2 regions of the Kitasatospora sp. NPDC001095 genome follow, and region 1 is predicted to be linked to the other one. Evidence: riboswitches for the same ligand, from Rfam matches in the RefSeq annotation. Region 1 holds a riboswitch; the other holds the start of a gene.

Evidence for each region. Region 1 has a riboswitch for thiamine pyrophosphate ahead of ACWDBB_RS06730 (purine-cytosine permease family protein). Riboswitches for the same ligand answer to the same signal wherever they lie in the genome.
Region 2: linked by a shared signal. The riboswitch ahead of thiO (glycine oxidase ThiO) and the one ahead of ACWDBB_RS06730 (purine-cytosine permease family protein) in region 1 are both predicted to bind thiamine pyrophosphate.

The regions. Positions count from the first base shown of each region.
Region 1 covers NZ_JBSFKQ010000004.1:283,717-299,268, forward strand. Annotated here, with positions in the region: gene ACWDBB_RS06700 (hypothetical protein) at 236-427, opposite strand; gene ACWDBB_RS06705 (FAD-binding oxidoreductase) at 888-2,252, opposite strand; gene ACWDBB_RS06710 (MFS transporter) at 2,426-3,634, opposite strand; gene ACWDBB_RS06715 (MerR family transcriptional regulator) at 3,710-4,537, opposite strand; tRNA gene ACWDBB_RS06720 (tRNA-Ser) at 4,664-4,754, opposite strand; gene ACWDBB_RS06725 (trypsin-like peptidase domain-containing protein) at 4,819-6,609, opposite strand; TPP riboswitch at 6,830-6,974, shown strand; gene ACWDBB_RS06730 (purine-cytosine permease family protein) at 6,967-8,385, shown strand; gene ACWDBB_RS06735 (glycerophosphodiester phosphodiesterase) at 8,543-9,367, shown strand; gene ACWDBB_RS06740 (ATP-binding protein) at 9,719-10,294, shown strand; gene ACWDBB_RS06745 (DUF5926 family protein) at 10,364-11,347, shown strand; gene ACWDBB_RS06750 (bifunctional DNA primase/polymerase) at 11,580-12,242, opposite strand; gene ACWDBB_RS06755 (PP2C family protein-serine/threonine phosphatase) at 12,855-14,306, shown strand; gene ACWDBB_RS06760 (aminopeptidase P family protein) at 14,464-15,552, shown strand, end outside.
Region 2 covers NZ_JBSFKQ010000021.1:9,417-24,968, reverse strand. Annotated here, with positions in the region: gene ACWDBB_RS19165 (hypothetical protein) at 1-339, opposite strand, end outside; gene ACWDBB_RS19160 (alpha/beta hydrolase) at 350-1,144, opposite strand; gene ACWDBB_RS19155 (lysophospholipid acyltransferase family protein) at 1,345-2,166, shown strand; gene macS (MacS family sensor histidine kinase) at 2,231-3,457, shown strand; gene ACWDBB_RS19145 (response regulator) at 3,454-4,149, shown strand; gene ACWDBB_RS19140 (anthranilate synthase family protein) at 4,225-6,162, opposite strand; gene ACWDBB_RS19135 (class II 3-deoxy-7-phosphoheptulonate synthase) at 6,465-7,814, shown strand; gene ACWDBB_RS19130 ((2Fe-2S)-binding protein) at 7,975-8,265, shown strand; gene bfr (bacterioferritin) at 8,283-8,762, opposite strand; gene ACWDBB_RS19120 (sulfite oxidase-like oxidoreductase) at 8,986-9,615, shown strand; gene pknB (Stk1 family PASTA domain-containing Ser/Thr kinase) at 9,635-11,416, opposite strand; gene ACWDBB_RS19110 (thiazole synthase) at 11,546-12,343, opposite strand; gene thiS (sulfur carrier protein ThiS) at 12,347-12,601, opposite strand; gene thiO (glycine oxidase ThiO) at 12,598-13,782, opposite strand; TPP riboswitch at 13,777-13,889, opposite strand; gene ACWDBB_RS19095 (NAD(P)/FAD-dependent oxidoreductase) at 14,051-15,256, shown strand; gene ACWDBB_RS19090 (Rv2175c family DNA-binding protein) at 15,299-15,552, shown strand, end outside.

The sequences.
Region 1 (15,552 bases):
GCCCACGAGACCGGTTTCGCGGTGACCCTTTCCGCGGGCCGGTCGAATGCGCTGTTCCCTCTGGTGTGAAGCGTCGGCTCCTCGGTGTCAGTGAAGCGCTGGCTCTCGGTGTCCGTTCCGGCCGTTCCGATCCGGTCCTGGCCCGTTCGCGGCTGCTCAGCTCACCCGCGTACGCCCACGTCAGGCGCCCCCGCCTTCCGTGGTGCCCGGTGCCGTCACTCGGCCGTGCGGTCGGTCAGTTGAAGGTCGGGGCGACGACGACGGTGACGTCCTGGTTGCCCTGACCGCCCTGCACGGTGCCCGCGTTGTCCTTCACGGCGACGGTGTCGTCCTGGTTCGAGGCACCGGCACCGGCCGGCAGCAGGCCGGCCGCGAGTGGCCCGGCCAGGAGCAGCCCGGTTTTTCGACGGGTGTGGACGCGTGCCATGGGTGCCTCCGGGAATCCGTTCATCGGGCAGTGGTCGATCAAGGTGTGCAAGGTTCGTCAGCGAGACGAACACCTGCGAACTGCGGCGCCGGAAGACAGACTTCCGCAACAAATCGACAAAGCGCTAGCTCATGGGGAAGATTTCGCCCGTTCGCGTGATATCAGTGCGACCGCGCATAACGGCCCGGAAAGCGGTCCAGGCGGCGACACACCCCGCCCGAGCTGGGAACTTCGCCCGGACGGCCGTCGACCGAGACGCCCGGGAGGGCGGCGCAAGGCCGTCACGCGGCCCGCCGAGCGCACCACCCCGGCGCATGCGAACCATGAGCGCGCCCCTGAAAAGTTCGGTCACCCTCCCGTGTCGACTTTTCCGACAATTCGCAGACCGTCGGAAAGTCGCACTTCGGCAGCGGGAAGGTGGGCGCAGAGGGCTCGCCCAGATGAGATGTATCGATGGAAATCAGATCATCTTGCCGGGGTTCAGGATTCCCAGCGGATCGAAGACCGACTTCAGCTGCCGCTGCAGGTCCAGCGCCACCGGGCCCAGCTCACGCGCCAGCCAGTCCCGCTTCAGCAGCCCCACCCCGTGCTCCCCCGTGATCGTGCCGCCCAGCTCCAGCCCGAGTGCCATGATCTCGTCGAAGGAGCGCTGGGCGCGGGCCGCCTGATCCTCGTCCGAGGCGTCGAAGATGACGATCGGGTGGGTGTTGCCGTCCCCGGCGTGACTGACCACGCCGATGGTCAGTCCGTGCCGCTCGGCGATCACCGCGACGCCGTCCAGCAGCTCCGCCAGCCGGGAGCGCGGCACGGCCACGTCGTCGATCATCGTGGTGCCCAGCCGGTCCAGCGCGGGCAGCGCCATCCGCCGGGCGGCCAGCAGCAGGTCGGACTCCGCCCGGTCCTCGGCCGGCACCACCTCGGTCGCCCCGGCCTCCCGGCACAGCCGCGCGACCCGGGCCAGCTCCGCCACCCGGTCCGGCCCGTCGAAGGCCACCAGCAGCAGCGCCTGGGTGGACTCCGGCAGGCCCATCCGCCCCAACTCGTTGACGGCCCGCACCGAGACCGCGTCCATCAGCTCCATCAGCGACGGGGTCAGACCGCGCGCCATCACCTCGCAGACCGCCGCCCCGGCCGTCTGCGCGCTCGGGAACTCCGCCGCCAGCGCCAGCTGGGGAGCCGGCGCCGGCCGCAGCGCCAGCACCGCCCGGACCACCACCCCGAGCGTCCCCTCCGAACCGACGAACAGCCTGGTCAGGTCGTACCCGGCCACGCCCTTCGCGGTCCGGCGACCGGTGGACAGCAGCCGCCCGTCCGCCAGCACCACGTCCAGCCCGAGCACGTACTCGCTGGTGACGCCGTACTTCACGCAGCAGAGCCCGCCCGCACCGGTACCGATGTTGCCGCCGATCGTGCAGGACTCCCAGCTGGACGGGTCCGGCGGATACGAGAGGCCCAACTCCTCGACGGCCCCGGATAGTTCGGCGTTCACCACGCCGGGCTCGACCACCGCGATCCGGTTCACCGGGTCGATCTCCAGGATCCGGTTCAGCTTCACCAGCGACAGCACGACGCAGCCGTCCACCGCGTTCGCCGCCCCCGACAGCCCGGTCCGGGCGCCCTGGGGCACCACGGGGACGCGCAGCTCGGTCGCGGTGCGCATGACGTGCTGCACCTGCTCGACCGTCTCCGGGAACACCACCACCGCGGGCTGCCCGGCCGCGCAGAAGCCCGCCATGTCGTGGCGGTAGGCGGCGGTCACGTCCGGGTCCACCACGACGGCCCCGTCCGGGAGGGCCTGCGCCAGTCGGTCCGTCAGATCACTCATCGCCGCCTCCACTCGCCGTCCGGCCGCCTCCACCTCCGCACTCTGCCCGGACGGCGGGGGCCGGGCAAGTGGGCCCTGAGACGGGCGGGGGGACGAGCGGCGAGACGGAAGGGAGCCGGACAGCGAGCGGGGAGGTGGAAGGGCGCCGGACTGCGGGCGGGCGGTCGGGTGGCTCAGGCCCGGCGGAGGGCCGGGGTGGCCAGGGCGGTGAGGCCCGCGGTGGCGGTGGCGAGGGCACAGAGCAGGGTGGGCAGGGTGGCGCCCGCCGCGTCCGCGAGCGGCCCCAGCAGGGCGTTCGCGAGCACCAGGGCCAGGCTCTGCACGAGCGTCAGCAGCGCCTGGACCCGCGAGAGGTGGCTGTGCGGCGCGCCGGTCAGCACCAGCGGTCCGAGGTGGCAGGCGAAGAGCCCCGAGCCGAGGCCCGCCACCGCACCGCCGGCCACCGCCACCGCCGGTTCCCCGGCCAGCGCCAGCAGCGCGGTCCCCATCGAGGCCGTACAGAGCCCGGCCGCCGCCCCCACACCGGCCCGGGGCAGCCCGCCCCGCCGAGCGACCAGGGCGGCCACCGCGAGCACCCCGGCCGCCTGCCCGGCGCTCACCAGTCCAGCCGTCCCGGCCGCCCAGCCGTGGGCACGGGCGAGCAGCGGGCCGAGCAGCGACACCACCGGCAGCAGCGCCCCGGCCGCCGCGCCGGTGAGCAGCAGCACGGCCCGCAGCAGCGGATCGGCCAGGGCGAGCCGGACTCCGGACGCCGCCTCGCGCAGCAGTCCCTCCCGCGGGCCGGACGGCCCCTCCTCCCCGGGGCGCACCCGCAGCAGGACCAGCAGCACGACCCCGAAGCTCGCCGCGTCCACCAGCGCCGCACCGGACAGCCCGCCGGCCGCGACCAGCAGGCCGCCCAGCGGTGCCCCGAGCAGGACGGCGCTCTGCCCGCCGGCCTGCCGCAGGGCGAGCGCCCGGGGCAGCCGGTCGGCGGGCACCAGGCGGCGCGGCATCGAGCCGCTCGCCGGGAGGTGGAAGGCGTCGACCGTCCCGATCACGGCCGCCGCCGCGACCAGCAGCCACAGCGGCGTGCCCCGGTCGGCCGCCACCAGCGCCAGCGCGCCCGTCGCGACCAGCATCACCGTGTCCCCGACGAGCATCACCCGGCGGGCGCCGAACCGGTCGGCGACCGCGCCGCCCAGCAGGACCAGCGCGGTGCGCGGCACCGTGATCGCGGTCAGGACCAGCCCGGCCGCGCCGCCGCCGTGCGCGGAGGCGGCCCAGCCGAGGGCGAAGTACAGCGCGGCGTCGCCCAGCAGTCCGGCCTGGACCCCGGCCAGCCAGAACAGGTACGGGCGGGGCAGCGCGACCGGGGCCGGTGCGCCGGTGGTGGTGGTCATGCCGGGCGACGCTAGGCCCCTCGACCAGGTCGAGGGCAAGCACGCGGGCACCGCCACCAGCGCACGACCGACGAACTACCGGCGGACCACCGGCTCCTGGAGCTCGGTGACCCACCCCGCCTGGTCCTCCGGGCACTCCAGGTACAGCTCCCGGGCGTAGCCGGCCGAGCGGTAGCCGTTCTGCTCGATGAAGCGGGCGAGTTCCTGGCTGCTGCCCAGCACCTCGTCCATCGAGCCGCGGTGCACGATGGTCGCCGCCTCCTCGATCGGCGGCAGGTCGAGCACCTCGAAGTCGTGCGTGCCCGGCCGCACCGACGAACCGACCGGGATGCCCACCAGGACCAGCACCGCGCCGTTGCCTTCCGGTGCGTCCTGGTAGCGGGCGACGGAAGGACCGGTCGCCTCGATCCCGGCCTCGGCCAGCCGCCCGCACAGCTCGCCGAACAGCGGCCCGATCACCGGCCCGATGTCCTCCGGCTCGTAACTCGCCGCCACACCGCTCAGTTGGGCCACCCGGACGGACGGCACCGACTTCACCACGACCTCGTGTGCGGACATGGTCCCCTCGCTCTCGATCGTCCGGAGCCTCGCCTCCACCCGGGCCAGCCGCAGCTCGTCGGCCGCGATCGCCTCGGCGAGCTGGGCCCGCCGCAACCGCAGCATCCCGCGCAGTTCGGCCGGGTCCACCCGCTCGTCCAGGACGGCCCGTACCTGCTGCAGCGTGAAGCCGAGCTCCTTGAGCGCGATCACCCGGTTGAGCCGGGCGAGTTGGGACGCCTCGTAGAAGCGGTACCCGCTGACCGGGTCCACCCGGGCGGGCCGCAGCAGTCCGATCGCGTCGTAGTGGCGCAGCATCCGTACCGACACCCGGCCGTGGCTGGCGAAGTCTCCGATGTTCAACATGGTGCGACCACTCCATCCCCTGCCACCGTGTCAGGGTCAACCCCGTTCGCCCACCACCCCCCGGGGAACGCGAAGGGCGGGTGCCGAACGATGTCGGCACCCGCCCTGAGCAGGTGGTTCTCCTATTGGCGGAGAGCGTGGGATTCGAACCCACGGTACGGGGTCACCGCACGACAGTTTTCAAGACTGTTCCCTTAGGCCGCTCGGGCAGCTCTCCAGGCGGAGGTCAGCCTAACGGGTCCGGAGGGGTTCGGTGCACACGTTTCCGCGCGGGCCGTGGGTTACTGGTCGCCCTCGCGCTGGCCGAGGGTGACCTTGGTGTTGAGGGTCTGGCCGTTGCGGGTGTACTCGACGTCGACGGTCTCGCCGGGCTTGTGCGTCCAGATCCGGCTGACCAGGGCGGGGCCGTTGTCGATCGGGACGCCGCCGAGCTTGGTGATGACGTCGCCCGGCTTGAGGCCGGCCTTGTCGGCCGCGCCGCCGGGGGTGACGGCGGGCTGGCCCTGGATGTCCTTGGTCTGGATCTGCGCGCCGTCGCCCTTGTAGTCGTCGTTGCGCAGCACGTCGAGCTTGGCGTAGACCGGCTTGCCGGTCTTGATCAGGGTGTCCGCGACCCACTTGGCCTGGTTGATCGGGATGGCGAAGCCCAGGCCGATGCTGCCGGCCCGGCCGTTGGCGGAGGCGTTGGACTGGATCGCCGAGTTGATGCCGATCACCGCGCCGCCGGAGTCCAGCAGCGGGCCGCCGGAGTTGCCGGGGTTGATCGAGGCGTCGGTCTGGAGGGCGTTCATGTACGAGGCCTGCGAGCCGGTGTCGTCGCCGGAGGCCACCGGGCGGTCCTTGGCGCTGATGATGCCGCTGGTGACGGTGGACTCCAGGCCGTACGGCGCGCCGATCGCGACAGTGGCGTCGCCGACGTTGACCTTGTCGGAGTCGGCCAGCGGCAGCGGGGCCAGCTTGCTCTTGGGCGGGTTGTCGATCTTGACCACGGCGACGTCGTAGCCCTCGGCGTGGCCCAGCACCGAGGCGCTGTAGGAGGTGCCGTCGGCGAACTTGACGGTCAGTTTGCCGCCGCTGAGGGTCGGCGCGACCACGTGGTTGTTGGTGAGGATGTGGCCCTCGGTGTCGAAGACGAAGCCGGTGCCGGTGCCCGACTCGCCGTTGCCCTGCGCCTTGATGGTGACGACGCTGGGCAGCGCCTTCTGCGCGATGGCGGCGATCGAGCCGGGGGCGGGCTCGTTCTTCTGGGTGTCGCTGGCCTGGACGGTGGTGCTGCGGTGGTCGTTCGCGGCGTTGCTGCTGTCGACGTGGTCGGCGACGGACACGCCGAGCGCGCCGCCGGCCAGGCCGGCGACCACCGCGACGGCCGCGATCAGGGCGACCAGGCCGCCGCGCTTCTTGCGCGGGCCGCCGTGGCCGCCGGGACCACCGGGGTAGTCCGCAGGGTAGCCGAGCGGGCCGGCCGGGCCTCCGGGGTAGCCGGCGCCGCCGGAGGTGGAGTCGTGGGTGGGGCCCCAGCCGCCGAGCGGCTGGCCGGCCCCGAAGGGGTGGTGGCCGTGCGCGGCGGGGGCGGCGGCCGGAGCGGCGCCGAAGCCCTCGTGCGCGCCGGCGGCGGGGACGCCGTGGGTCGGGGTGGCGTACGGGTTGCCGGCCGGCGGCAGGGCCGGGGCGGCGGGCGCGGCGGCGACCGGGGACGGCGGGGCGGGCGGCAGGACCGGCGGCGGCGCGTCGATGTAGCCGGTGGCCGGGTCGACGGCCGGCTCCTCCGCGACGGGCGCGGCGGGGGACTCCGGCGCCGGCACCTTGGTGAAGGCGACGGTGGGCTTGTGCCCACCCTCGGCCGGGACCCCCTCGGCCGGGACGCCCTCGGCCGGAACGGCGTCCACGGGCGGCGCCGCCTCGACGGCAGCGGTATCGGCGGCACCCGCCTCCGGCCCCGGCACCCGCCGGAAGGCCATGGTCGGCTGGTGCCCGCCCTGAGCGGGGCCTTCGGGAGCGGTCTCGGCCGCCCCCTGGCCGGCGGGCTGCTCCCCCTGCGGCCCGGCGGGCCCAACCTCGCGCTCGGTGCTCACGGACGACCTCCATAGCTGGCAGAACCAAGGACCATAGTTTTTCGCACTGCCGATTCGATTGCCGTAAGGACCCCTCTGAAGAACTCATAAGAATCCTTAGCCGGCACCGACGCCGGCACCGACGGCCGAGGCTCCCCTCCCCCCGCCGGGCGTCCCGCGATGCGGACCGTACGCCCTCGGCCTTGGGTGTCGGCCCCCGCGCCGGTTAGCCTGTCGCTCACAACTGACACGCGGGAGCTTGGACCCACCAGGCTGAGAGTGCGCATGTCGACCGTACGCCACGCGAGTGACGGACGTTCGAGGGGGCGCTGACCGCCGGAACCTGTCCGGGTAATGCCGGCGTAGGGAGTATCGGCCATGCCGCCTGCTTCGCCATCCTCTTCTTCGGGTGCGCCCGAGTCCAAGGGTTTCTCCGGGTCCACGCCCACGGCCGTCCTGGACCGCCCCCAGCGGGCCGATCACGTCGAGGCGCCCCTGGTGCTCGACACCGAGCCGCCGCGCACGCTGCGCTTCCGGGACCACTTCGCGCTCTGGATGAACCTGGGCGTCAGCCTGATCGGCTTCTCCACGGCCGCCACCGTGCTCGGCGCCCCCGGCAGCGAGCTGTCGCTGGCCGCCGCGGTGACCGCGATCACCGTCGGTACGGTCGTCGGCACGGCGATGCTCGGCCTGGCCTCGCTGATCGGCGCCCGCACCGGCGCCCCCGCGATGGCGAACCTGCGCGGGCTGTTCGGCACCCGGCTGTCGTACCTGCCGACGGTGCTGAACATCGTGCAGTGCATCGGCTGGGGCGTGTTCGAGCTGCTGACCATCTCGGCGGGCGCCCAGACCGTCGCCCACACCACCGGCTACCGCTGGCTGTTCGTCCTGCTCGCCGGCGCGCTGACCACCGTGCTGACCATCTGGCCGCTGGGCTCGATCGCGGTGCTGCGCCGCTTCGTGGCCGGGGCGGTCGCGGTGGCGATGGTGTACTTCACCGTCCAGCTGGGCCGCCAGGGCGTACCGGACCCGGGCGCGGGGAACTGGCACGGCTTCCTGGGCGCCACCGACGCGATGATCGCGGTGTCGGTCTCCTTCGTGCCGCTGGCCGCCGACTACACCCGGCACTCGCGCACCCCGCGCTCGGCGTTCTGGGGCAGCTTCTCCGGCTACACGATCGCCCAGGTCTGGTGCTACGTGCTCGGCCTGATGGCGCTGCTGCAGTCGGGCGGCGACCCGAACCGGATCTTCGACTCCTTCCTCGGGGTCTGGGCCGGCTGGCTGTTCCTGCTGGTGCTGGTGCTGCGCGAGACGGACCAGTCCTTCGCCAACGTGTACTCGACCGCGATGTCGGTGCAGAACCTGCTGCCGAAGGTGGACCGCCGGGTGCTCTCCGGCGCGATCGGCGTGCTGATCACCGTGCTGGCGCTGCAGATCGACGAGTTCACCGACACCTACTACGGCTTCCTCGGCCTGATCGGCTCGGTGTTCGTGCCGCTGCTGGCGGTGCTCGTCGTGGACTACTTCCTCGGCGCCGGCCGGCGCGGCTGGAACCTCTCCGCCGACGCGCCGTCCCGCTGGCTGATGCTGCTGCCGTGGGCGCTGGGCTTCGCCGTCTACCAGTTCATCGCGCCGACCAAGGTGGCCGACTGGTGGACGGACTTCTGGACCTCCGCCCAGGAGGCGCTGCACTTCACCCCGCGGGAGTGGACCTCGGCCTCGCTGTTCGCCTTCCTGGTGCCGGCCCTGGTCACCTGGGCGCTCACCCCGATCGGCCGCCGCGCCGCCCGGCCCTGACCGGACCTGACCTGACCGAACCGGCGCGGCGGAACACGGCAGAACACGCCCGAGCGCGACTGAGCGCGACTGAGCACGCCTGAGCACGGCGAAGACGGCCCCACCGGTTGGGGCCGTCTTTGTCCGCGCTTCACTTCCGCCACCTATCGTTGGGCCTGTGACCAGCCCAGACCTGTCCTCGACGGCGGCGCGCACCGTGCCGACCGTCCAGGTGATCGCCCACCGCGGTTCCTCCCACGCCCTGCCCGAGCACACCCTCGCGGCCTACCGGCGCGCGCTCGACGAGGGCGCGGACGCGCTGGAGTGCGACGTCCGGGTCACCGCCGACGGCGCGCTGGTCTGCGTGCACGACCGCCGGATCGGCCGGGTCTCGAACGGCCGGGGCACCGTCTCGGCCATGACCCTCGCCGAGCTGGAGGCGTACGACTTCGGCGCCTGGAAGACCGGCCGCCCCAGCACCGACCCCGAGCTGCGCGGCGTGCTGCGGCTGGAGCGGCTGCTGGAGCTGGTGGTGGAGTGCGGCCGCCCGGTGGACCTGGCGATCGAGACCAAGCACCCGGTGCGCTTCCGCGGCCGGGTGGAGGCCGAGCTGCTGCGGACGCTGGAGCGGTTCAAGATCGGCGCGACCCGGGACGGCGGCCGCCCGTCCGCCCGGATCATGAGCTTCTCCTCGGTCGCGCTGGACCGGGTGGTCGCCGCCGCGCCGCAGTACCGGCGGGTCTTCCTGTTCGAGCGGACCCTGCCGCTGCTCGGCCGGCTGCGCGCGGGCTCGCCGCTACCGGGCGGGGCGCGGATCGCCGGCCCGGGCATCGAACTGGTGCGGGCCCGCCCGCAGCTGGTGACCCGGCTGCGGGAGCTGGGGCACGAGGTGCACGTGTGGACGGTGGACGAGCCGGCCGACGTCGAGCTCTGCCTGGAGCTCGGGGTGTCCGCGATCATCACCAACCGGCCCGCGGAGGTGCTGGCGCAGCTCGGCCACTGACGGCCGGATCATCGCCGGCCGATCGCCGGGCGGTCCCCCGGTGATCGCGCCGGTGACCGCCCCGGTGATCGCGCCGGTGACCGCCTGGTGATCCGCCGACGCACCGAGGACCGGCCGGGGCCATACCGTCAGATCCGATCACTTCTGGTCAGCAGTCAAACCTTCCTTGCGCGAAATTGCCGGAATTCTCGCATCCGGGCGACAGAGGGTGAGCGCGGAATGACCTGATGTCGACCGTCGGTCGCCGCGCTCGAAATGGGCGGGCGGGATCGTCCGGTGCTCGTTTCCGACGCATTACCAAGGGGCATCTCTCCCTCGGCATACGCTGAAGGAGGTCCGGGGGTGGCGTTGATGGTGGCGCGTGAAGTGCCGACTTCATCGACCATGGCAGTGCCGCACGGCCCAGCGAGTGTCGGGGTCGCACGGCGCCGACTGCGTCGAGATCTGGGTGACCGGCAGATACCGGAACCGGTCATCGATGATGCTGTTCTGATCCTTTCCGAGCTGTTGAGCAACGCCTGTCGGTACGCCCGTCCGCTCGGCCCGCTGCCGGCGCTGGGGCGCGGCTCCCGGGCCGAGGTGCTCGGGCAGGTCCTGGTCGGTGTCCCGTCCGGGCCGCACGCCGCGCCGGGCGGCCGGGAGTCCGCCGAGGGCTCGGACGAGCCGGACGGCGGGGTGCTGGTCCGCTGGCAGATGCACGCCGACGGGGTGCTCACCCTGGAGGTCACGGACGGCGGGGCGGCCACCCGGCCGCTGCCCGCGAGTCCCTCGCTGACCTCGCGCGGCGGCCGCGGCCTGAGCATCGTCGACCAGCTGGCGAGCGACTGGGGCGTGCGCGACGCCCCGGGCGAGGTCACGGTCTGGGCGGCGCTGCCCGCCCGGGCCCGGCACGCCCGGCGCACCGGAGGCGATGCCCGTAGCGCATGAGCCGGGCTCGGGGAATGTGTCGTTAGGCTTCCCGGGACACAGGACCACCGTTCCCGGGAGAGCCGCAGCATGGGCAAGAAGGCCGCCAAGAAGGCGCCGCAGCGCCAGTCCACCACCGCCGTCACGGGCGAGATCCCCGTGGTCGGGGCCCGCGAGGACTGCCCCTGCGGCTCGGGCCGCCGGTACAAGGCGTGCCACGGCCGCGAGGCCTCGCACGCGGTCCAGGAGCTGGTGCACCGCCCGTTCGAGGGCCTGCCCGGCGAGGCCGACTGGGTGGCGCTGCGCGAGCTGGTGCCCGCCGCCACGGTGCCGCTGACGCTGGCCGCCGGGGTGGCCGAGGGCGCGACCGGTGACGTCCCGTCGGTGACCCTCGCCACCGTGCTGCCGCTGGCCTGGCCGGCCCTGCGCCGCCAGGACGGCTCGATCCTGCTCGGCCTGCAGACCCAGTCCGCCTCCGGCGACCTCAGCCGCGATCTCGCGGACGCCCTGGAGCTGGCCCTGGCCACCGAGCCGGGCAGCCCGGTGCCGGCCCGCCGGACCGTCCCGGGCGGGCGCCGCCTGCAGGACCTGCTCGACACCACCGCCGCGTTCACGCCCACCGTGCACACCGGCTTCGAGTTCTGGCTGGAGGACGCCGAGGCCGCCACCGGCGAGGTCGCCGCCTCCCTGGAGCGCGCCAACGCCTCGGCCATCCCGACCGAGAAGCTCGCCGGCGTGGACTCCGCCTACTGGTGCGGCACCCCGGACAAGAACCACCTGCGCTGGGTGATGACCGTGCCCGAGGAGCAGCTGCTGGACGCGCTGGCCCGGCTGAACGCGGCCGACGAGGCCTCGCTCGGCCCGGACACCCGCCTGGTCGGCTCCTTCCGCGCGCACGGCCTGACCGTCCCGGTGTGGGACCTCCCGCTCGAGATGACCGCCGCCGACTGCGAGAAGCCGGCCGCCGAGTTCGCCGCGCGGCTCGCCTCCGTGCTCGCCGACGGGACCCCGCTGACCGCCGAGGAGCGGCGCGCCCGCGCGAACCTGGTGAACCGTCAGGTCACCCTGAACTAAAGCGCGCGGGATCCGCGTGATACGCGTCACATTGTCGTGGTGAACGCGCAATTTCCGGGCGTGGAGGGCGTCTTGGAAATTGGCGCGGGCGCGGATCCTTGTTACTGTCTAAAGAGTCCGGCCGCTGGTGCATCCCCCGTCGCCAGCGGTCGGATCTTTTGTTTTTCCGGAGCGCCCCATCGGAGCGCCCCCACGGATCACCCCGATGGAGCGCCCGCGCGGACCCCCGCCCTCAGTGGGCCGAGCGTCCGCGGTCCAGTCGGACCGTCGCCTCCACCAACTCCCCCAGCAGCGGCCCGACCTGCGGCAGCCGGACCCCGCCGCCCGCGCCCGGCCGCGGCGCCAGCACCCAGCGCACCCGCCCCCAGCCTCCGGCCGCGGGGACCCCCACCGCCGCGCCGCCGGGCGGCAGCGGCAGGAAGCCGCCCGGTCCGTGGTAGCGCAACGACCCCGGCACCCAAGGGAGTTGGGCGAGCATGTCGCCAAGCGCGTCCAGCGAGTACGGAGCCACCAGCAGCGCGTAGCGGCCCGGCATCGCCAGCACCGGTCCGAGCGGCAGGCGCAGCGCGCTCAGGTAGACCAGCGCCCGGGCTCCGGCCTCCGCGGGCAGGCTGACCGCCGAGACGGTGCGGCCGGTGGCGGCCAGCACCGGCGCGTCCGGGCACCGCCGCTCCCACCACCAGCGCACCATCCGGGCGTCCGTGGTGGCGGCCAGCAGCGAGGGGTCGTGCGGGTGGGCGCCGGGAACGGTGCAGTCCGGGTCGCCGCAGGAGCAGCGGCCGTCGCACAGCACGGTGCCCGGCACCACGGGCCAGCGGTGGTCGACGGCGGCCGCCAGGGCCGCGGCCAACCGGGCGGAACGCTCCTCCGACCGGCTCTTCGGGTTCTCACGCATGGCGCTCGTTCCTTTCCCTGACCGCTCGGTTCGCTCCGCTCCACCGGCGTCCGTCGGGTTCCTCCGTGCGGGCCGCCGGGGCGGGCCCCGGGCGGCGCGGGGCGGGGCGGGCGGCGGGGCGGACAACGCGGCTGCGACGTGGAGCGTGTGGAGCACGACATGAAGGGCCGCGCACCGGCACAGCCCTTGGAACGAGAATCCCGTACGCGACCGGATGGACGCCGCCCGGGCGCGCTTGGTTCCACCGTACGAGTGAGAGAGTTCCGGCCGGCCCGGCTCACGGGCGGCACGGACATACGATCCGGACGGCCGCCCGGGTCCGTCCTCCCGGTTCTGCCCGCTCGCGGCCCGCTCCATGCCTGCGGGCTCCACGGCGCGCGTACGGACCCCGCGCGCCCCCCGACCGGGTCGCGCTGGATGTGGAACGGGCCACCGCGTCGTCCTGGATCTGGACATGCCCCGAATGGCCTGTGTAGAAGTGGTGGCATTGCTGTCGATCAATGACGAGTAGTAGCGAATCGAGGCGAAACACGCCCTTTGGCCGTGCTCGCTCCACATTGGCCTTAGCTGGGGGTTTCGCATGGCACGTAGCACCGCGTCAGGAGTGGCGGCATGAACGAGTCCCACCCGTCGGCGGCCGTCCCGTCGACGACGACCGCCGAGCCGGGCGAACCCGGCTGCGCAGGCGGGCTCACCGTCCTCGACCTGCCGGACCTGCCCGGCCCCGTCGACGCCCCGGACGGCACGGCGGACGACCGCACGGCCCCGTCCGCCGTGGTGCAGGACCGTTTGGCCGGACGCCTGTCCGATTTCACCAGCCTGCACGAGCACACCGAGCGGCTGGCCCGTGCCCGCGGCCTGACCGCCACCCTGGACACCGTCCTCGCCTCCGGCGCCGCCCTGCTCGGCGCCCGGCGCGGCGTGCTGGTCACCAGGCGGCCCGGCGGCGGGCCGGGACAGCCGGTCGGCTTCAACCTCGACCGCGCCAGCCTCGGCGCCCTGGAGACCGTCCCGACCGAGCAGAGCCTGCTGGCCCGGCTGCTGCGCGAACTCGACCGGCCCGCCCACCTGCACTCCCGCGACCTCGCCGAGGACCCGGCCATCGGCGCCCGGCTGCGCGAACTCGCCGTCCACCTCGGCCTCGGCGGCGCCTACGGCCTGCCGCTCGCCACCGGCGAGGACGGCCCGCTCGCCGCCGCCCTCTGGTTCTACGACGAGCCCGCCGAACCGACCGGCTGCCAGCGGGAACTGGCCCGCCACTACTGCGAGATCGCCGCCCCGCTGCTCGCCAAGCAACTGGAGTCGGACCGGATCTCGCGCACCACCGAGGCGCTGCGCCGCGGACTGCTGCCGGACCGGCTCCCCCGGGCCGCCGGGCTGCGGCTGGCCGCCCGGCTGGTCCCCGCCGGGCTGGAGCTCTCCTGCGGCAGCGACTGGTACGACGCGATCCCGCTGCCCGACGGCACCATCGGCCTCACCGTCGGATCCGTCTCCGGCGACGGCCCCGGGGCCGGCCCCGGCTCCGCCCCCGGCGCGGCCGCCGCGATGGGCCGGGTCCGGGCCGCGCTGCGGGCGTACGCGGTGCTGGAGGGCGAGGACCCGGTCTCCGTCCTGGGGGATCTGGAACTGCTGCTCAAGACCACCGAGCCGACCCGCACCGCGACCGCCGTCTACGCCTGGGTCGAGCCCGAGGAGCGCCGGATCACCCTGGCCGGCGCCGGGCACTGCCCGCCGGTCCTGGTCGGCCGGCACGGCGCCGAGTTCGTCGAGACCTCGCTCTCCGCCCCGCTCGGCATGCTGACCTGCTGGGAGGCGCCCGGGGTGGAGTTCACCGCCGAGCGCGGCGACACCCTGCTGCTCTACACCGAGGGCCTGGCCCGCCGCTGCGGGCCGACCCTGCACGCCGGGCAGGCCAACCTGCGCCGGGCCGCCGCCGACGCCCCGCGCGACGTGCGGATCGACCCGGACCGGCTCTGCGCCCACCTGCTGGCGGTCTGCCCGGACCGGGAGACCCCGGGCACGGCCACCGACGACCTGATGCTGCTGGCGGCCCGCTTCGAGTAGGAGAGGAACAGCTCGGGCCCTGGGGTCCCCCCGGCCGAAGGCTGGGCGAGGACGGGCGGCCGGACGTCCGTACCATGGACGCACGGCCGCCCGCGCGTGTCGCGATCCGACACCTCCCCCGACGGGCGGCGGTACCACCCCCAAGGAGGCGTTGCACGTGACCGAGGACCGTACCCCCGCGGTGGCCGAGAACCCCGAGGCCGAGGGCGGCGAGGAGCCCGAGCAGTTCAAGGGCCGCAAGAACGGTCTCTACGGCGAGATCTCAGACGAGCTCGCCGCCTCGATGAAGTCCGGCTGGGCCGACACCGAGCTGCACGGCCTCGTCCCGGTCGCCCAGGCCCCGTACGCGGCCGAGCGCCGCGCCGCGCTGTCCGCCGCCTACCCCGGCGAGCGCCTGGTCGTCCCGGCGGGCAACCTGCGGGTGCGCTCCAACGACACCGACTACGCGTTCCGCGCCTCCAGCGAGTACGTCCACCTCACCGGCGACCAGACCGAGGACGCGGTGCTGGTCGGCGAGCCGACCGGAGCGACCGGCCACGAGTTCGCGCTCTACCTGCTGCCCCGCTCGAACCGCGAGAACGGCGAGTTCTGGCTGGACGGCCACGGCGAGCTGTGGGTCGGCCGCCGGCACAGCCTGAGCGAGCAGGAGCAGCTGCTCGGCCTGCCCGCCCGGGACGTGCGCCAGGCCGCCGAGGAGCTGGCCGCGAAGGCCGCGGACTCCGCCGTGCCGACCCGGATCGTCCGCGGCTACGACGCCGGCCTGGAGGCCGCGCTGGCCGACGCCCTGGACGCCGACAAGGACGCCGAGTTCAAGGAGTTCCTGAGCGGCCTGCGGCTGGTCAAGGACGAGTGGGAGATCGGCGAGCTGCGCGCCGCCTGCGACGCCACCGTCAAGGGCTTCACCGACGTGGTCCGCGAGCTGGGCCAGGCCGTCGCCACCTCGGAGCGCTGGATCGAGGGCACCTTCTGGCGCCGCGCCCGGGTCGAGGGCAACGACGTCGGCTACGGCACCATCGCCGCGGCCGGCCCGCACGCCACCACCCTGCACTGGGTGCGCAACGACGGCGACGTGCGCCCCGGCGAGCTGCTGCTGCTGGACGCGGGCGTGGAGACCAGCACCCTCTACACCGCCGACGTCACCCGCAGCCTGCCGATCAACGGCCGCTTCACCGAGCTGCAGCGCCGGATCTACGACGCCGTGTACGACGCCCAGGAGGCCGGCATCGCCGCGGTGAAGCCCGGCGCC
Region 2 (15,552 bases), on a different contig from region 1:
CTCGATCTCGGGCCAGTTCGGGTTGTTGAGGTCGACCGGGTCGTCGAACTGGGCGACCAGGGCGGCGAAGATCTCGTCCTGCTCGGCCTGGCTGCGCTCGGGCGCGCGGCGCGGACGGCGCTCGGCGGGGGCCGCGGGCTCGGTGGCGTCCTGCGCGGAGCCCTCGGTGGCGTCCTTGACGGCGTCCCGGACGGGCGGGGGCGTCGGGGCGCCGCCGTCCGCTCCGGTACGGTCCGCCGGCACGCCGCCCGGGGCGGCGGCGTTCGTCCCGCCGTCCTTGGTCGCGCCGTCCTCGCGGGGAGTCTCGTCCCCGCCGCCCGCCGTGCTGCTCTCGTGCACTTCCGGCCCTTCAGCCATGGTGGTCGTCGGATTCAACCCGGATGACGCCCGCCGCGTGCGCGGGAGCCAGCCGTCGGATGAAGTCCTGGCTGGCCGCGAATATTTCCGCCGCGTCGTGGTCCAGCGTCGCGACGTGGAAGCTGCGTTGGCACAGCCGCTCCGCCACGTCCGTCGAGGATATCCGGGCCAGCACCAGTTCGGAGTTGGCCGGCGAGACGACGTGGTCCTGCGGGCTGTGGAAGAGCAGCACCGGCTGGGTCACCTCCGGCAGCAGCCCCTGGACCTCCCGCCACAGCCGGCTCAGCGACCAGGCGGCGTGCAGCGGGGTGCGGTCGTAGCCGACCTCGGCCGCGCCCGCCCGGGCGATGTCGCCCGCGACCCCGCGCAGGCTGGGGACCAGGTGGCGCAGCACCGGCAGCAGCACACTCGCGGGGGTGTCCGAGCGCACCGACGGGTTGACCAGCACCAGGCCGGAGACGGTCGGCCCGTGCAGCGCCGCGAGCCGCAGCGCCAGCCCGCCGCCCATCGACAGCGCGCAGACGAAGACCTGCTCGCACTCCTCGGCGAGCGCCAGCAGCTCGCGCTCGACCTCCGCGTACCAGTCCTCCCAGCGGGTGACCTGCATGTCCTGCCAGCGGGTCCCGTGCCCGGGCAGCAGCGGCAGCGAGACCGTGTGGCCGGCCGCCGCCAGGTCCTCGGCCCACGGCCGCAGCGACTGCGGTGACCCGGTGAAGCCGTGGCAGAGCAGTACTCCCACCGGTCCGCCACGGTGGCGGAACGGCTCGGCACCGGGCAGCAACGGCATGGCGGACTCCTTCGCGGGCGGGTGGCGCTGGGGGAGGGACGCTGGAGGGGAGGTGCTGCGGACCCGCATCGTCCCACGCGCCGCGCCGGGTCGTACACCCCCTACGGGCGGGCCCGGGCACCGGCCCCCCGGCGGGGCCGGGCGCGGCGGACGGCCGCGGGGCATTAGGATCGACCGGTCCGCATAACAGGAGGCCCGGGTTGTTCTACCGACTGATGAAGATGATCGTCGCGCCATTGCTTCGGATCTTCTTCCGGCCCTGGATCGAGGGCGAGGAGAACATCCCCGCCGAGGGTGCGGCGATCATCGCGAGCAACCACCTGTCCTTCTCGGACTCGTTCTTCTTCCCCGCGCTGATCAGGCGTCGGGTCACCTTCATCGCGAAGGCCGAGTACTTCAACACCCCGGGCCTCAAGGGCCGGCTGACCGCCGCGTTCTTCAAGGGCGTCGGCCAGCTGCCGGTGGACCGCTCGGGCGTGCGCGGCGCCGGTGAGGCCGCGATCCGCAGCGCCATCGCCGTGCTGGACCGCGGCGAGCTGTTCGGCGTCTACCCGGAGGGCACCCGTTCGCCCGACGGCAAGCTGTACCGCGGCAAGGTCGGCGGTCTGGCCCGCGTCGCGCTGGCCACCGGCGCCCCGGTGATCCCGGTCGCCATGATCGACACCGAGAAGGTGCAGCCGCCCGGCCAGGTCGTTCCCAACTTCGGTATCCGTCCCGGCATCCGGATCGGCCGCCCGCTGGACTTCTCCCGCTACCACGGCATGGAGAACGACCGCTTCATCCTCCGTTCGGTGACGGACGAGGTGATGTACGAGATCATGCGGCTGTCCGGCCAGGAGTACGTGGACATCTACGCGACCGCCGCCAAGCGGCAGATCTCCGAGGAGAAGAAGAAGGCCGACGCCGAGCGCCGGGCCGCCGCCAAGGCGGAGAAGGCGGAGGCCGCCGAGGCCGAGAAGGCGGAGAAGGCGGAGAAGGCCGAGAAGGCCGCCGAGGCGGGCAGCTCGGAGAAGCCGCAGTAACCGGAGCAGGCGCCCGGGTGGCCGCGCGGCCACCCGGACGGGCCCAGGGGAGGGGCGGGGGCGGATGACGGACGACGGCGGCAGAGCCGGCGCGGTCGGCGGCACGGTGGCGGCCGGCGGGATGTCCGTCGAGCTCCCGCTGTGGCGGGCGATCTCCTACTTCCGGGTGCTGGCCCTGTGCTACGCGCTGCTGCGGTACTTCAACTCGTACCTGCACTTCCTGCACCCGGTGGCCGGCTGGATCTTCCTCGGCGCGCTGACCCTGTGGACCCTGGCCAGCACCCGGGCCTTCGGCAACCCGCAGCGCTGCACCTGGTACGTCCTGGGCACCGACCTCACCCTCGCCGTCACCGGCATCGTGATGAGCGGGATGACCGACTCCCCGGCCAGGATCAGCCACGGCGCGCCCACCCTGCCGACCATCTGGGCGGCCGGCACGGTGCTCGGCTTCGCCGCCAAGGGCGGCTGGCGCCCGGCGGCGGCCTCGGGCTCGGTGATCGGCGTCGCCAACATCCTCGGCCACGGCGGTCCGACCGGCGACAACATCCACAACATCGTGCTGCTGATGGTGGCCGGCTGCGCGATCGGCTACGTGATCGAGCTGGCCCGGGCCAGCGAGGCCACCCTCACCCGGGCGCTCCAGGTCGAGGCGGCCACCCGGGAGCGCGAGCGGCTCTCCCGGGACATCCACGACGGCGTGCTCCAGGTGCTCGCCCTGGTCCAGCGCCGCGCCACGGAGCCGGGCGGCGGACCGGGCCCCGGCTCGGGCCTCGCCGAGCTCGGCCGGCTGGCGGGCGAACAGGAGCGCGCGCTGCGGGCCCTGATGACGGGCGGTCCGCTGCCGGCCCAGCGCTCGCCGCTGGCCGACGCCGCCGGGCCGGCGGACCCGGACGCGCCGTGCGACCTCACCGCGCTGCTGCGCCCGTACGCGGACGAGCGGATCACCCTCTCCGCCCCCGGCACCCCGGTGCTGCTGCCCGGCCGGGCGGCGGGCGAGCTCGCGGCGGCGGTCGGCGCCGCCGTCGACAACGTGCGCAAGCACGCGGGGGAGCGGGCGCGGGCCTGGATCCTGGTCGAGGACGAGCCGGAGGCCGTCACGGTCGGCATCCGGGACGACGGCCCCGGATACGCCCCCGGGCGGCTCGGCGAGGCGGAGCGGGCCGGCCGGCTCGGCGTCTCCCAGTCCATCCGCGGCCGGCTGCTGGACCTCGGCGGCACGGCCGAGCTGTACTCGGCGCCCGGGGAGGGCGTCGAGGTCGAACTGCGCGTCCCGAGGAAGGCCATTCAATGACCGACCAGCCGATGACCGATCAGCCGACCGCCGACCGGCCGGTGCGGGTGATGGTGGTGGACGACCACCCGATGTGGCGGGACGCCGTCTCGCGCGACCTCGCCGAGGCCGGGCTGGACGTGGTGGCCACCGCGGGCGACGGCGAGGAGGCCGTCCGCCGGGCCCGCGCCTGCACGCCGCAGGTGGTCGTGCTGGACCTCAACCTGCCCGGCCTGCCCGGCGCCGAGGTGTGCCGCCAGGTGGTCGCGCACGACCCGGCGGTCCGGGTGCTGGTGCTGTCGGCGAGCGGCGAGCACCAGGACGTGCTGGAGGCGGTGAAGTCCGGCGCGACCGGCTACCTGGTGAAGTCGGCCGGGCGGGAGGAGCTGCTGGACGCGGTGCGCCGTACGGCCGTCGGCGACGCGGTGTTCACCCCGGGCCTGGCCGGCCTGGTGCTCGGCGAGTTCCGCCGGCTGGCGGCCGAGCCGGCCCCGGCCTCGGCGCCGGCCGCCCCGCAGCTGACCGCCCGGGAGACGGAGGTGCTGCGGCTGGTGGCCAAGGGGCTGTCCTACCGGCAGATCGCCGACCGGCTGGTGCTGTCGCATCGGACGGTGCAGAACCACGTGCAGAACACGCTCGGGAAGCTGCAGCTGCACAACCGGGTGGAGCTGGTCCGGTACGCCATCGAGCAGGGCCTGGACGACGAGATCTGAGGACCGGCCGAAGGGTGGCCGGGGCGCCTGGCCCGGGCGTGACCGGGGGATCCGCCCCCGGCCAGGCCCGTCGGCTCAGCGCAGCGCGGCCGTCGCCTCGCGCAGCAGGCCCGCCACGATGTCGACGCCGTCGCGGGTGAGCACCGACTCCGGGTGGAACTGCAGCCCCGCGAAGCCGTGCCCGCGCAGCGCGTGCACGTCGCCGGTGAGGGCGTCCCGGGAGACCTCGACGCCCTCGGCGGCGAGCCGCGCCGCGTCGGCCTCTGAGCAGCGCGCGGTGAAGGTGTTGTAGAAGCCGACCGTGCGCTTGCTGCCGAACAGGTCGATGCGCTCCTGCGCCCCCTGGTACGGGACGGCCTTGCGGCCCAGCGCGAGCCCGAGCTCGGCGGCCAGCAGCTGGTGGCTCAGGCAGACCGCGAGCAGCGGCGCAGTGCGGGCGCCGGAGCGGACGGCGGCCAGCGCGTCCGCGACGATCGGTCGCAGCACCGCCATCTTGGGGTCGTCCGCGAGCGCCGGGTCGCCCGGGCCGGGGCCGAGCACCAGCGCGCCCCGGTGCGCCGCGACCCGCTCGCGCAGCCCCGGCTCGTCGTACCGGGCCACGGTCACCCGGTGGCCGAGCGAGCCGAGCAGGTGGGAGAGCATCGAGGTGAAGGTGTCCTCGCCGTCCACGACCAGGGTCGGCTCGGCCTCGGTGACCTCGGCCGGCTGCTGCATCCGCAGCCAGAACGGCGCGAGGTCGGCCCGGCGGGCGTCCAGGGCGGCCTGCACCCGGTGGTCGTCGGCGAGCCGGGGCCCGGCCGGGTGGGGGAGCCGGGCGGGCGCGGGCCGGGCGCCGATCGCGGTGAGCACCCCGGCGGCCTTGGCGTGGGTCTCGGCGACCTCGGACTCCGGGACGGAGTGGCGGACCAGGGTGGCGCCGACCCGGACGACCAGCCGGCCGGTGGCCGGGTCGATGTCGGCGGTGCGGATGCAGATCGGCGAGTCCAGCAGCTGCCCGCCGCTGGCGGAGCGGCCGATCAGGGCGAGCGCGCCGGAGTAGTAGCCGCGCCCGGTGGGCTCGTAGCGCCTGATCACGCGGGTGGCGTTCTCGACCGGGCTGCCCGTGACGGTCGCGGCGAACATCGTCTCGCGGAGCACCTCGCGGACGTCCATCGAGGTGCGCCCGCGCAGCTCGTACTCGGTGTGGGCGAGGTGGGCCATCTCCTTGAGCCGGGGCCCGAGCACCTGGCCGCCGAGATCGCCGACCGTGCACATCATCTTGAGCTCCTCGTCCACGACCATGGTGAGCTCCTCCAGCTCCTTGGGGTCGTGCAGGAAGCGGAGCAGCGAGTCGAGGTCGGAGCCGCCGGTGGGATAGCGGTAGGTGCCGGAGATCGGGTTCATCACGACGGTGCCGCCGCTCTGCCGGACGTGCACCTCGGGGGACGCGCCGACCAGCACCCGTCCGCCGGTGTGCACCAGGAAGGTCCAGTACGCGCCGCGCTCCTGCTCCAGCAGCCGGCGGAAGAGCGTCAGCGCGAGTTCGGGCCCGAAGTCCTCCAGCGTCGCGTGGAAGTCGCGCCGGATCACGAAGTTGGCGCCCTCGCCGTTGCCGATCTCGTCGCGGATCACCCGGCGGACGATCGACGCGTACGCGTCGTCGTCCACGTCGAACCCGCCACCGGCAAGTGAGACCGGCAAGTTCGGTAGGGCGTGGGTGAATTCGGCCAACGGGAGGGTGTGCTGCTCGGTCACCGAGAGGGCCTGCAGCGGGGTGCCGTCGTCGTGCGCCTCGAAGCCGCGCTCGCGGATCTGGCGGTACGGGACGAGCGCGAGCAGGTCGTGCACCGGGCCGCCGCCGGCCGGCGCGCCGCTGCGTACGGGCAGGTCGGCGAGGCGCTCGTAGCTGTCGACGGTGCCGACCAGCACCTCGACGGTGTCCGGGCTGAGCCGGGGGGTGCGGCGGTGCAGCAGGGCGAACGCGGGGGCGTCGGGGCCGGTGAGGCGGGAGAGCAGATCGACGGCGGTGGTCACGGGAACGGCATCCTTCCGGGTGGACTGGCTGAGAGGCGGTGCAAGGTCCGCTCCCGGAGGGCCGTCTGCTCAGACGCCGACGGCCGCCCCGAGGGGCGGCCGTCGTGTTCGTCTAGGAACGCGTCGTCTGTGGGCCACCCTTGGGGGAGGCCCACCACCAGGAGTGGGTGTGGGGCGCGTGCATGGTTCGAGACTAGCGGATACGCCGGGACGGGTGAGGGGGATCACGCGTTTGTCCGAGATGTGTCTCATCCTTCGGGCAATAGTCACAAGTCACTCCTGTCACCCCGTAGCCTTGCGGTGTGACCGCTACGACTGACACTCCGAGGACTGCCCACTCCTGGCAGTCCCTGCCCGCGGCGCAGCAGCCTGAATGGCCGGACCAAGAGGCTCTGCGCAAGACCCTTGCCGAGCTCGCCTCGTATCCGCCGCTCGTCTTCGCCGGCGAGTGCGACCAGCTGCGCGCCCGGCTCGGAGCTGTGGCGCGCGGGGAGGCCTTCCTCCTCCAGGGCGGTGACTGCGCCGAGGCCTTCGACGGTGTCTCGGCGGAGCACATCCGCAACAAGCTGAAGACCCTGCTGCAGATGGCCGCCGTGCTGACGTACGCGGCCTCGGTGCCGGTGGTGAAGGTCGGCCGCATCGCCGGCCAGTACTCCAAGCCGCGCTCCAAGTCGACCGAGACCCGCGACGGCGTGACCCTGCCGGTCTACCGCGGCGACTCGGTGAACGGCTTCGAGTTCACCCCCGAGTCCCGCATCCCGGACCCGGAGCGCCTGAAGCGGATGTACAACGCGTCCGCCGCGACGCTCAACCTGGTGCGCGCGTTCACCACCGGTGGTTACGCGGACCTGCGCCAGGTGCACGCCTGGAACCAGGACTTCGTCCGCAACTCGCCGGCCGGCCAGCGCTACGAGCAGCTCGCCCGGGAGATCGACAACGCCCTGGCGTTCATGAGCGCCTGTGGCGTGGAGCCGGAGGAGTTCAAGGCGGTCGAGTTCTTCTCCTCGCACGAGGCGCTGGTCCTCGACTACGAGACCGCGCTGACCCGCGTGGACTCGCGCACCGGCGAGCTGTACGACGTCTCCGGCCACATGGTGTGGATCGGCGAGCGCACCCGGCAGCTGGACCACGCGCACATCGAGTTCGCCTCCAAGATCCGCAACCCGATCGGCGTCAAGCTCGGCCCGACCACCTCGGTGGACGACGCGCTCGCCCTGATCGAGAAGCTGGACCCGGAGCGCGAGCCCGGCCGCCTGACCTTCATCACCCGGATGGGTGCGGGCAAGATCCGCGACCACCTGCCCACCCTGGTGGAGAAGGTCACCGCCTCCGGCGCCAAGCCGGTGTGGATCTGCGACCCGATGCACGGCAACACCTTCGAGGCCTCCAGCGGGCACAAGACCCGCCGCTTCGACGACGTCCTGGACGAGGTCAAGGGCTTCTTCGAGGTGCACCGGGCGCTCGGCACCCACCCGGGCGGCATCCACGTGGAGCTGACCGGCGACGACGTCACCGAGTGCGTCGGCGGCGGCGACGAGGTCATGGTGGACGACCTGCACCAGCGCTACGAGACGGCCTGCGACCCGCGCCTCAACCGCAGCCAGTCGCTGGACCTGGCGTTCCTGGTGGCGGAGATGTACCGCGGCCAGTAGGCCCGGCGCCCGTCCGATGTGACGAAGGCCCCTCCGGAATCGGTGTCCCCGAGCCCGGAGGGGCTTTTTCGTACCGGTTTCTCCAGGTAAGGTAAGCCTCAGTGAACTAAGGCAGACCTTAGTCAAGATCCACTCCGCTTCACCCCCGGGAGACACCGCGATGTACGTGTGCATGTGCCATGCGGTCACCGAGGACCAGGTGAAGAAGGCGATCGACGGTGGTGCCGGCACCCCGCGCCAGATCGCGAAGGACTGCCGGGCCGGCACCGACTGCGGGTCCTGCGTGCGCCGCATCCAGGCGCTGCTCGGCGAGCACGGCGCCCGCCCCTGCCCGACCGCCAGGCTGGCCGCGAAGCTCGGCCTCGCGGACCCGGAGGTCCCGGCGGCGGGGCCGACCGTGCCGGCGCCGGCCCCGGGGATCGCCCCGGTGGTCCCGCTGCGGGCGGCCTGAGCCCGGGGTCGTGCGCCTCAGGACTCCGGCTGCTCGATGACCTGGGCGATGTAGAGCGCCTCGCCGAGCTTCTCCAGCAGCTCCAGCTGGGTGTCGAGGTAGTCGATGTGGTGCTCCTCGTCGGCCAGGATGTCCTCGAAGATGTTCGCCGAGGTGACGTCGTTCTTGGCCCGCATCACCACGATCCCGCGCTTGAGCCGGTCGATCGCCTCGACCTCGACCTGGCGGTCCGCCTCGAACATCTCCTTGACCGTCTGGCCGATCCGGACGTGGAACAGTCGCTGGTAGTTGGGCAGCCCCTCCAGGAACAGGATCCGGTCGGTGAGCGTCTCGGCGTGCTTCATCTCGTCGAAGGACTCGTGCCGGGTGTACTTGGCGAGCTTCGTCCAGCCGAAGTTCTCCTGCATCTTGGCGTGCAGGAAGTACTGGTTGATCGCGGTCAGCTCGGCGGTGAGCTGCTCGTTGAGGAACTCGATGACCTCGGGATCGCCCTGCATGGTGATGCCTCCTGCGCTCGTGCTGCCGGTGTGCTGCGCATCCTGGCACCGCTTTGGGAGGAAATTCCAGTAAGTTCACACTCACTAGGACATGTGTCGGAATATCCGATTCATGCCGAAACGTGCTGGTGGGCGGGCGACCGCCGGTCCGTACGGTCGGGGGCGCGAATCAGCGCGAAGGGGCGTGCGCCGAGGCCTGTCCGCCGTCTGTCACCATGGATCCATGGGTCAGTCGAAACACGAACCGCTTCCGCCGTCTGACCCGAGGCTCCCCCCGGGACAGCGCGCGCAGCGCGGCTGGCCCGCCCTGCACTACGGGCCGGTGCCCCGCTTCAAGCCGCTGACCTGGGACCTCCAGGTGTTCGGAGCCACCGCCTCGGCGGAGAAGCACAGCTGGGACTTCGACGCCTTCAACGCCCTGCCGCGCACCACCGTCGTCGGGGACCTGCACTGCGTGACCAGGTTCTCGGTGCTCGGCAACGAGTGGACGGGCGTGTCGGCCGCCGCCGTGCTCGACCTGGTGCCGCCCGCTCCCGGCGTCACCCACGTCATGGTCTGGGCCGAGTATGGCTACAGCGCCAACCTGCGGCTGGCCGACTTCGCGGACCCGGACACCCTGCTCGCCACCCACCGCAACGGCGAGGCGCTCACCGCCGAACACGGCTTCCCGGTCCGGCTGGTGGTGCCCCGGCTGTACGCCTGGAAGGGCCCCAAGTGGGTGCGCGCGGTGGAGTACATGCGGGCCGACCGGCGCGGCTTCTGGGAGGAGCGCGGCTACCACAACCTCGCCGACCCCTGGCGGGAGCAGCGCTACTCCTACCAGGAGGAGCCCGGCGACGGGCCGCTGCGCTGACCCCGTCCGGTTCTCGGACTCAGAACAGCGAGAACTTGACCGTCACCGTGCTGCGCTGCGGGCGCCGCTCGCCCGCGGCCGGGCTCTGGCCGGACGACGTGACCGCGCCGAACACGTCCCAGCCGCTGGTCTGCATGGTGAAGCCCGCCGCCTGGAGCGCCTTCTGCGCCTCGTCCTTGCTCATCCCGGTGACGTTCGGGACCGGCACCATGCCCTTGCTGACCACCAGCGAGACCGCGGAGTTCTCCTGCAGCAGCTGCCCGGCCGCCGGCGAGCTGCTGATCACCGAGCCCTCGGGCACCGTGTCGTCGTAGGTCTCGGTCACGGTGCCCCTGGTCAGCTGGGCGCCGGTCAGCGTCGAGGCGGCGTCGGCGGCGCTCCTCCCGGCGAGGTCCGGCACCGCGATCCGCTTGGGGCCCTTGGACAGGGTGACGGTGACGCTGTCGCTCTTGCGGGTGCGCGCGCCCACCCCGGGGTCGGTGGAGATCACCTGCCCGGACGGGACGGACTCGCTGAACACCTCGACGAACTTCCCGTGCAGGCCCTCCCTGTCCAGGACCCGCTGCGCCTCGGCCCGGTCCTTGCCGAGCACGCCCGGCACCGAACCGTACAGCCCCTCGGAGATCCCGTAGGTGGCGCCGCCGATCGCCAGTGCCAGGGCGACCGCCGCGGCCGTCCAGATCAGCGGCCCGCGGGGCAGACGGCGGCGCGGCCGCCCCGGCCGGCGCCGGTGCACCGGGGTCGGCTCGTCGTACGGGCGCGGCTCGGCGAGCAACTCGTCCATCAGCTCCGGCGGCATGTCCAGCACGCTGGTGCGCTCCGTCGGCGGCTCGTCGGCGGGCCGCGGCAGCGGCTGGATCACCGAGGTCGGCTCGTTGGTCGGGTAGCGCGGGCTGGGCCGGGTGGAGGCCGGCGGCTCGGCGTCCAGCTCGGCCGGGGTGAGGGTGCGGCGGACCCGCTGGACGGCGGCGAGCAGCTCGACCGCGTCGTACGGACGGGCGTCGGCGGACCGGGCGCAGGCGCCGGCCACGATCGCGTCCAGCTCGGGGCCCACGGCGGGGGCGACCAGCGACGGGGCCGGGACGTCCTCGTGCAGGTGCTTGTACATGACCTGGACGGGGTTGTCGCCGGTGTGTGGGCGGTGGCCGGTGAGCATCTCGTACAGCAGGATGCCGGCCGCGTAGACGTCCACCCGCTGGTCGGTGGGGGTGTCCGGGAGGATCTGCTCGGGAGCCAGGTAGGAGACGGTGCCCAGGACGGTGCCGCCGGTGGCAGTGGTGGTCGAGGTGGGCGCGCCGTCGGCGGTGCCGAGCACCCGGACCAGACCGAAGTCGGCGACCTTGACCAGGCCGCCCTCGGTGATCAGCACGTTCTCGGGCTTGACGTCGCGGTGGACCAGCCCGGCCCTGTGGGCAGCGCCGAGTGCGGCCAGCACCGGCTCCAGCACGTCCAGCGCGGCCCGGACGGACAGCGCGCCGCGGTCGCGCAGCAGGTCGCGCAGGGTGCGGCCGGGCACGTACTCCATGGCGAGGAAGACGTGGCCGCCGTCCGCGCCCTGGTCGAAGACGTTGACCACGTTGGGGTGGGTGAGCTTGGCGACCGCCTTGGCCTCGCGGATGAAGCGGGCGGTGAAGCCCTCGTCCCCGGCCAGCGAGGGGTGCATCACCTTGAGCGCGACCACCCGGTCCAGGCGGGTGTCGGTGCCCCGGTAGACGGTGGACATCCCGCCGGTCGCGATGCGCTGCTCGACCCGGTACCGGTTGTCGAGCAGGCTGCCGATCAGGGGGTCGTGCAGTGCCATGTCCACCCGGTGAGTCTAGTGCCGCCGGGCGGAGCCGGACCCGGAGGACACCGCCTCCGGGCCCGGCTGTGCCCTGCTTGTGACACGGCTTCGCGCCGCGGGGGCCGGTGCCGTGGGCGTGCCGGGCGCTCAGAACGCGGGGCGCTCGCGGGTGTCCAGGTCGGCCCGGCCGGCCATCGCGGAGGAGGCCTCGGCGTGGAAGCGGCGCGGGATGCGGCCGGCCCGATGGGCGAGCCGGCCCGCCTCGGCGGCGTGCCGCATCGCCTCGGCCATCAGCACCGGGTCCTGAGCCCTGGTCACCGCGGAGGCGAGCATCACCGCGGCGCAGCCCAGCTCCATCGCCAGTGCCACGTCGGAGGCGGTGCCGGCGCCCGCGTCCAGGATCACCGGGACGCCGGCGCCCTCCACGATCAGCTGGAAGTTGTGCGGGTTGCGGATGCCCAGGCCCGAGCCGATCGGCGAGCCCAGCGGCATGATGGCCGCGCAGCCGACGTCCTCCAGCTTGCGCGCCAGCACCGGGTCGTCATTGGTGTACGGCAGGACGGTGAAGCCGTCGTCGACGAGCGTCTCGGCGGCGTCCAGCAGCTCGATCGGGTCGGGCAGCAGGGTGCGCTCGTCGGCGATCACCTCCAGCTTGACCCAGTCGGTGCCGAGCGCCTCGCGGGCCAGTCGCGCGGTCAGCACGGCCTCGCCGGCGGTGAAGCAGCCGGCCGTGTTGGGCAGCACCCGGACGCCGTTGCGGGTCAGCACGTCCAGTACGGAGCCCTGGGTGCCGGCGTCGACCCGGCGCATCGCGACGGTGGTCAGCTCGGTGCCGGAGGCGAGCAGCGCGCGCTCCAGGACCTCCAGGCTGGGGGCGCCGCCGGTGCCCATGATCAGCCGGGAGGAGAAGGACGTCCCGGCGATGGTGAGAAGGTCGTCGGCCATGGTTCAGCCTCCCTGGACGGCGGTGAGGATCTCGATCCGGTCGCCGGTGTCCAGCGCCGTCGCGGGCCACGAACCGCGCGGCACCACGGCCTCGTTGAGCGCGGCGGCGACGCCGGTGTTGGCGGCGCTGACGGAGGCCACCACCTCGGCGAGGGTGGTCCCGGCGGACAGCCGGCGGGGCTCGCCGTTGACGGTCAGGGTGATCTCGGTCGGGGCGGTCCCGTTCTGCGGGGTCCCGTTCCGGGTGGTCTCGGTCATGCGGAGGCCTTCGTCGTGGAGCGGTCGGGGGAGAAGCGCAGGGGCGTGAACGGCCTTGCGAGCTCGGGGACTTCGCCGGTGGCCAGGTACTCGGAGACCAGGTCGGCGGTCACCGGGGTGAGCAGCACGCCGTTGCGGTGGTGGCCGGTGGCGGCGACCAGCCCGGGCAGCGAGGTCGGGCCCAGCAGCGGGGCGTTGTCCGGTGATCCCGGGCGCAGCCCGGCCGAGGTCTCCAGCAGCGGGAGTTCGGTGATGCCCGGGACCAACTCGTGGGCGTCGCGCAGGAGTTCGTACACCCCGCCGGCGGTGACGGTGGTGTCGTAGCCCTGCTCCTCGGTGGTCGCGCCGACCACCAGCTCGCCGTTCTCGCGCGGCACCAGGTACACGTGCCGGCCGCGGACGACGGCACGGACGTTGCGGGACAGGAACGGACGGTAGGCGTCAGGGACGCGCAGCCGCAGCACCTGCCCCTTCACCGGGCGGATCGCGGGCAGCACCCCCTCGGGCAGGCCGGGCAGCCGGTGGCTGTGCGGGCCGGCGGCGAGCACGACCTGTTCGGCGCCCACCGTCTCCCCGGTGCTCAGGCGGGCGCCGGTCGCCCGGCCGTTCCCGACCAGCAGCTCGACGGCTTCGGCCCGGTGGAACAGGACCCCGGCGCCCTCGCAGGCGAAGACCAGGGCGTCCAGCAGCCGGCGGCCGTCCACCTGGTGGTCCTCGGCCACGTGCAGGCCGCCGCGCACCCCGGGGGCGAGCATCGGCTCCAGCTTGCGGGCCTCCCGGCCGGTCAGCCAGCCGGAGTCCAGGCCGAGGCGCTGGTGGAAGGCGTGCAGTTCGCGCAGTTCCGCGCGGTCGTCGGAGTCCAGCGCGACGGCGAGCGTGCCGCAGCGGCGGTAGCCGGTGTCCCGGCCGCCGCCGGCCTCGGTGAGCTCGGCGGCGAAGTCCGCGTACCGCTCGTTCGAGGCCATGCCGAGGCGCAACAGCGGCTCCTCGCCGTACTGCAGCTCGGTGACCGGGGCGAGCATGCCGGCCGCGACCCGGGCCGCGCCGCCGCCGGGGGAGGGGTCGACCACGGTCACGTTCCGCAGGCCGCGCTGGGCGGCGCGCCAGGCGATGGCGAGGCCGATGACGCCCCCGCCGATCACCAGCACGTCGGCGTGGGCGGGCGATGGCAAGCGTGACAAAGCTGCTCTTCTCCCTTCGCCGGTATGACCCGGATCAGGTTCGGACGGTCGCAGGCCGTGTCAGCCCGCCTCTCAGCCCGGTCCGCCGGGCTCCCGTGTGGTGCCCCCACCTTAACGCCGGGGGTCGGCCCGGCCGAAGGCCCGTACGCGGGGTGGACAGCGGCGCGGGAGGTGGGACCCGCCCGGCCGGAGGCCCGAACCGGGGAGGGACCGCCCGCACCCCCGGCCCACCCCCGGCCCCGCGGCCGCCGGTCGGCCGCTGAGTACAGTGACCGGCGTGGCAGAGCTGAGCGGAACGGATCAGGTGGTCGTCGTCGGAGCCGGGCTGGCCGGGGCGCAGTGCGCCCTCAAGCTGCGGCAGGGCGGTTGGCAGGGGCGGATCGTGCTGGTCGGCGAGGAGCCGCACGCGCCGTACGACCGGCCGCCGCTCTCCAAGGACGTGCTGCTCGGCAAGGCCGACTCCACCGCCCTGGACATCGACTACGGGCAGCTCGACATCGAGCTGCTCACCGGCCGCCGCGCCACCGGCCTCACCCCCGGCGTGCTGCACACCGACGGCGGCGACCTCCCGTACGGCTCGCTGGTGATCGCCACCGGCGCCGTGCCGCGCGCCCTGCCCGGCGCCGAGCGGGCGTACCTGCTGCACACCCTGGACGACGCCCTGGCGCTGCGCGCGCTGCTGCGCCCCGGGCTGCGGCTGGTGCTGGTCGGCGCGGGCTGGATCGGCGCCGAGGTGTCCACCGCGGCCCGCGCGGCCGGCTGCGAGGTGACGGTGGTCGAGGCCGGTCCGGCGCCGCTGCCCGGCGCGCTGCCGACGGAGATCGGCTCGGCGATGGCCGCCTGGTACGCCGCGGCCGGGATCGAGCTGCGCTGCGGCGTCGGCGTGGCCGCCGTGGAGCCGGGCGCGGTGCTGCTGGCGGACGGCTCGCACCTGCCCGCCGACGAGGTGGTGGTCGGCATCGGGGCCCGCCCCGCGACCGGCTGGCTGGCCGGCACCGGGGTCGAGCTGGACGCGACCGGCGCCGTCGTCGTGGACGGGCGGCTGCGCACCTCGGTGCCCGGCGTCTTCGCGGCGGGCGACTGCGTCAGCTACCCGTCGGCCCGGGCCGACGCCCGGCTGGCCGTCCAGCACTGGGACCACGCCCTGCAGTCCGGTGAGGCGGTGGCCGCCGCCGTCCTGGGCGCGGACGCGCCGGACTACGACCCGGTGCCGTACTTCTGGTCCGAGCAGTTCGGGCGGATGGTCCAGTACGCCGGCCGGCACGCCGAGGGCGACGTGCCGCTCTGGCGCGGCGGTCCGCAGGACGGCGAGTGGTCGGTGCTCTGGCTGCGCGACGGCGTGCCGAGCGCGCTGCTGGCCGTGGACCGGCCGCGCGACCTCACCCAGGGGCGCAGGCTGATCGAGCGCGGCACGGCGCTGGATCCGGTCCGCGCGGCCGACCCCGCGGTGCCGCTGAAGGCGGCCGTGGCGTAGGGCCGGGTGCGCGGCGGGCCGTCGAGGTGGCAGTCTGGTGCCGTGAGTGAGATCGATGCCAAGACTGACGCCCTGGTCCCCGAGTGGCTGTACCTGCCCGACATCTCCGAGCGGTGGGGTGTGCTGGTCACCGAGGTCCGCAACATGGTCAAGAAGGGTGACCTGATCGCGGTCCGCCGCGGTCCCAACAAGTCCCTGCAGGTCCCGGCGGCCTTCATCGACGAGACCGGCCCGGTCAAGCACCTGGTCGGCCTGCTGACCGTGCTGCGGGACAGCGGCTTCTCCGACGAGGAGAT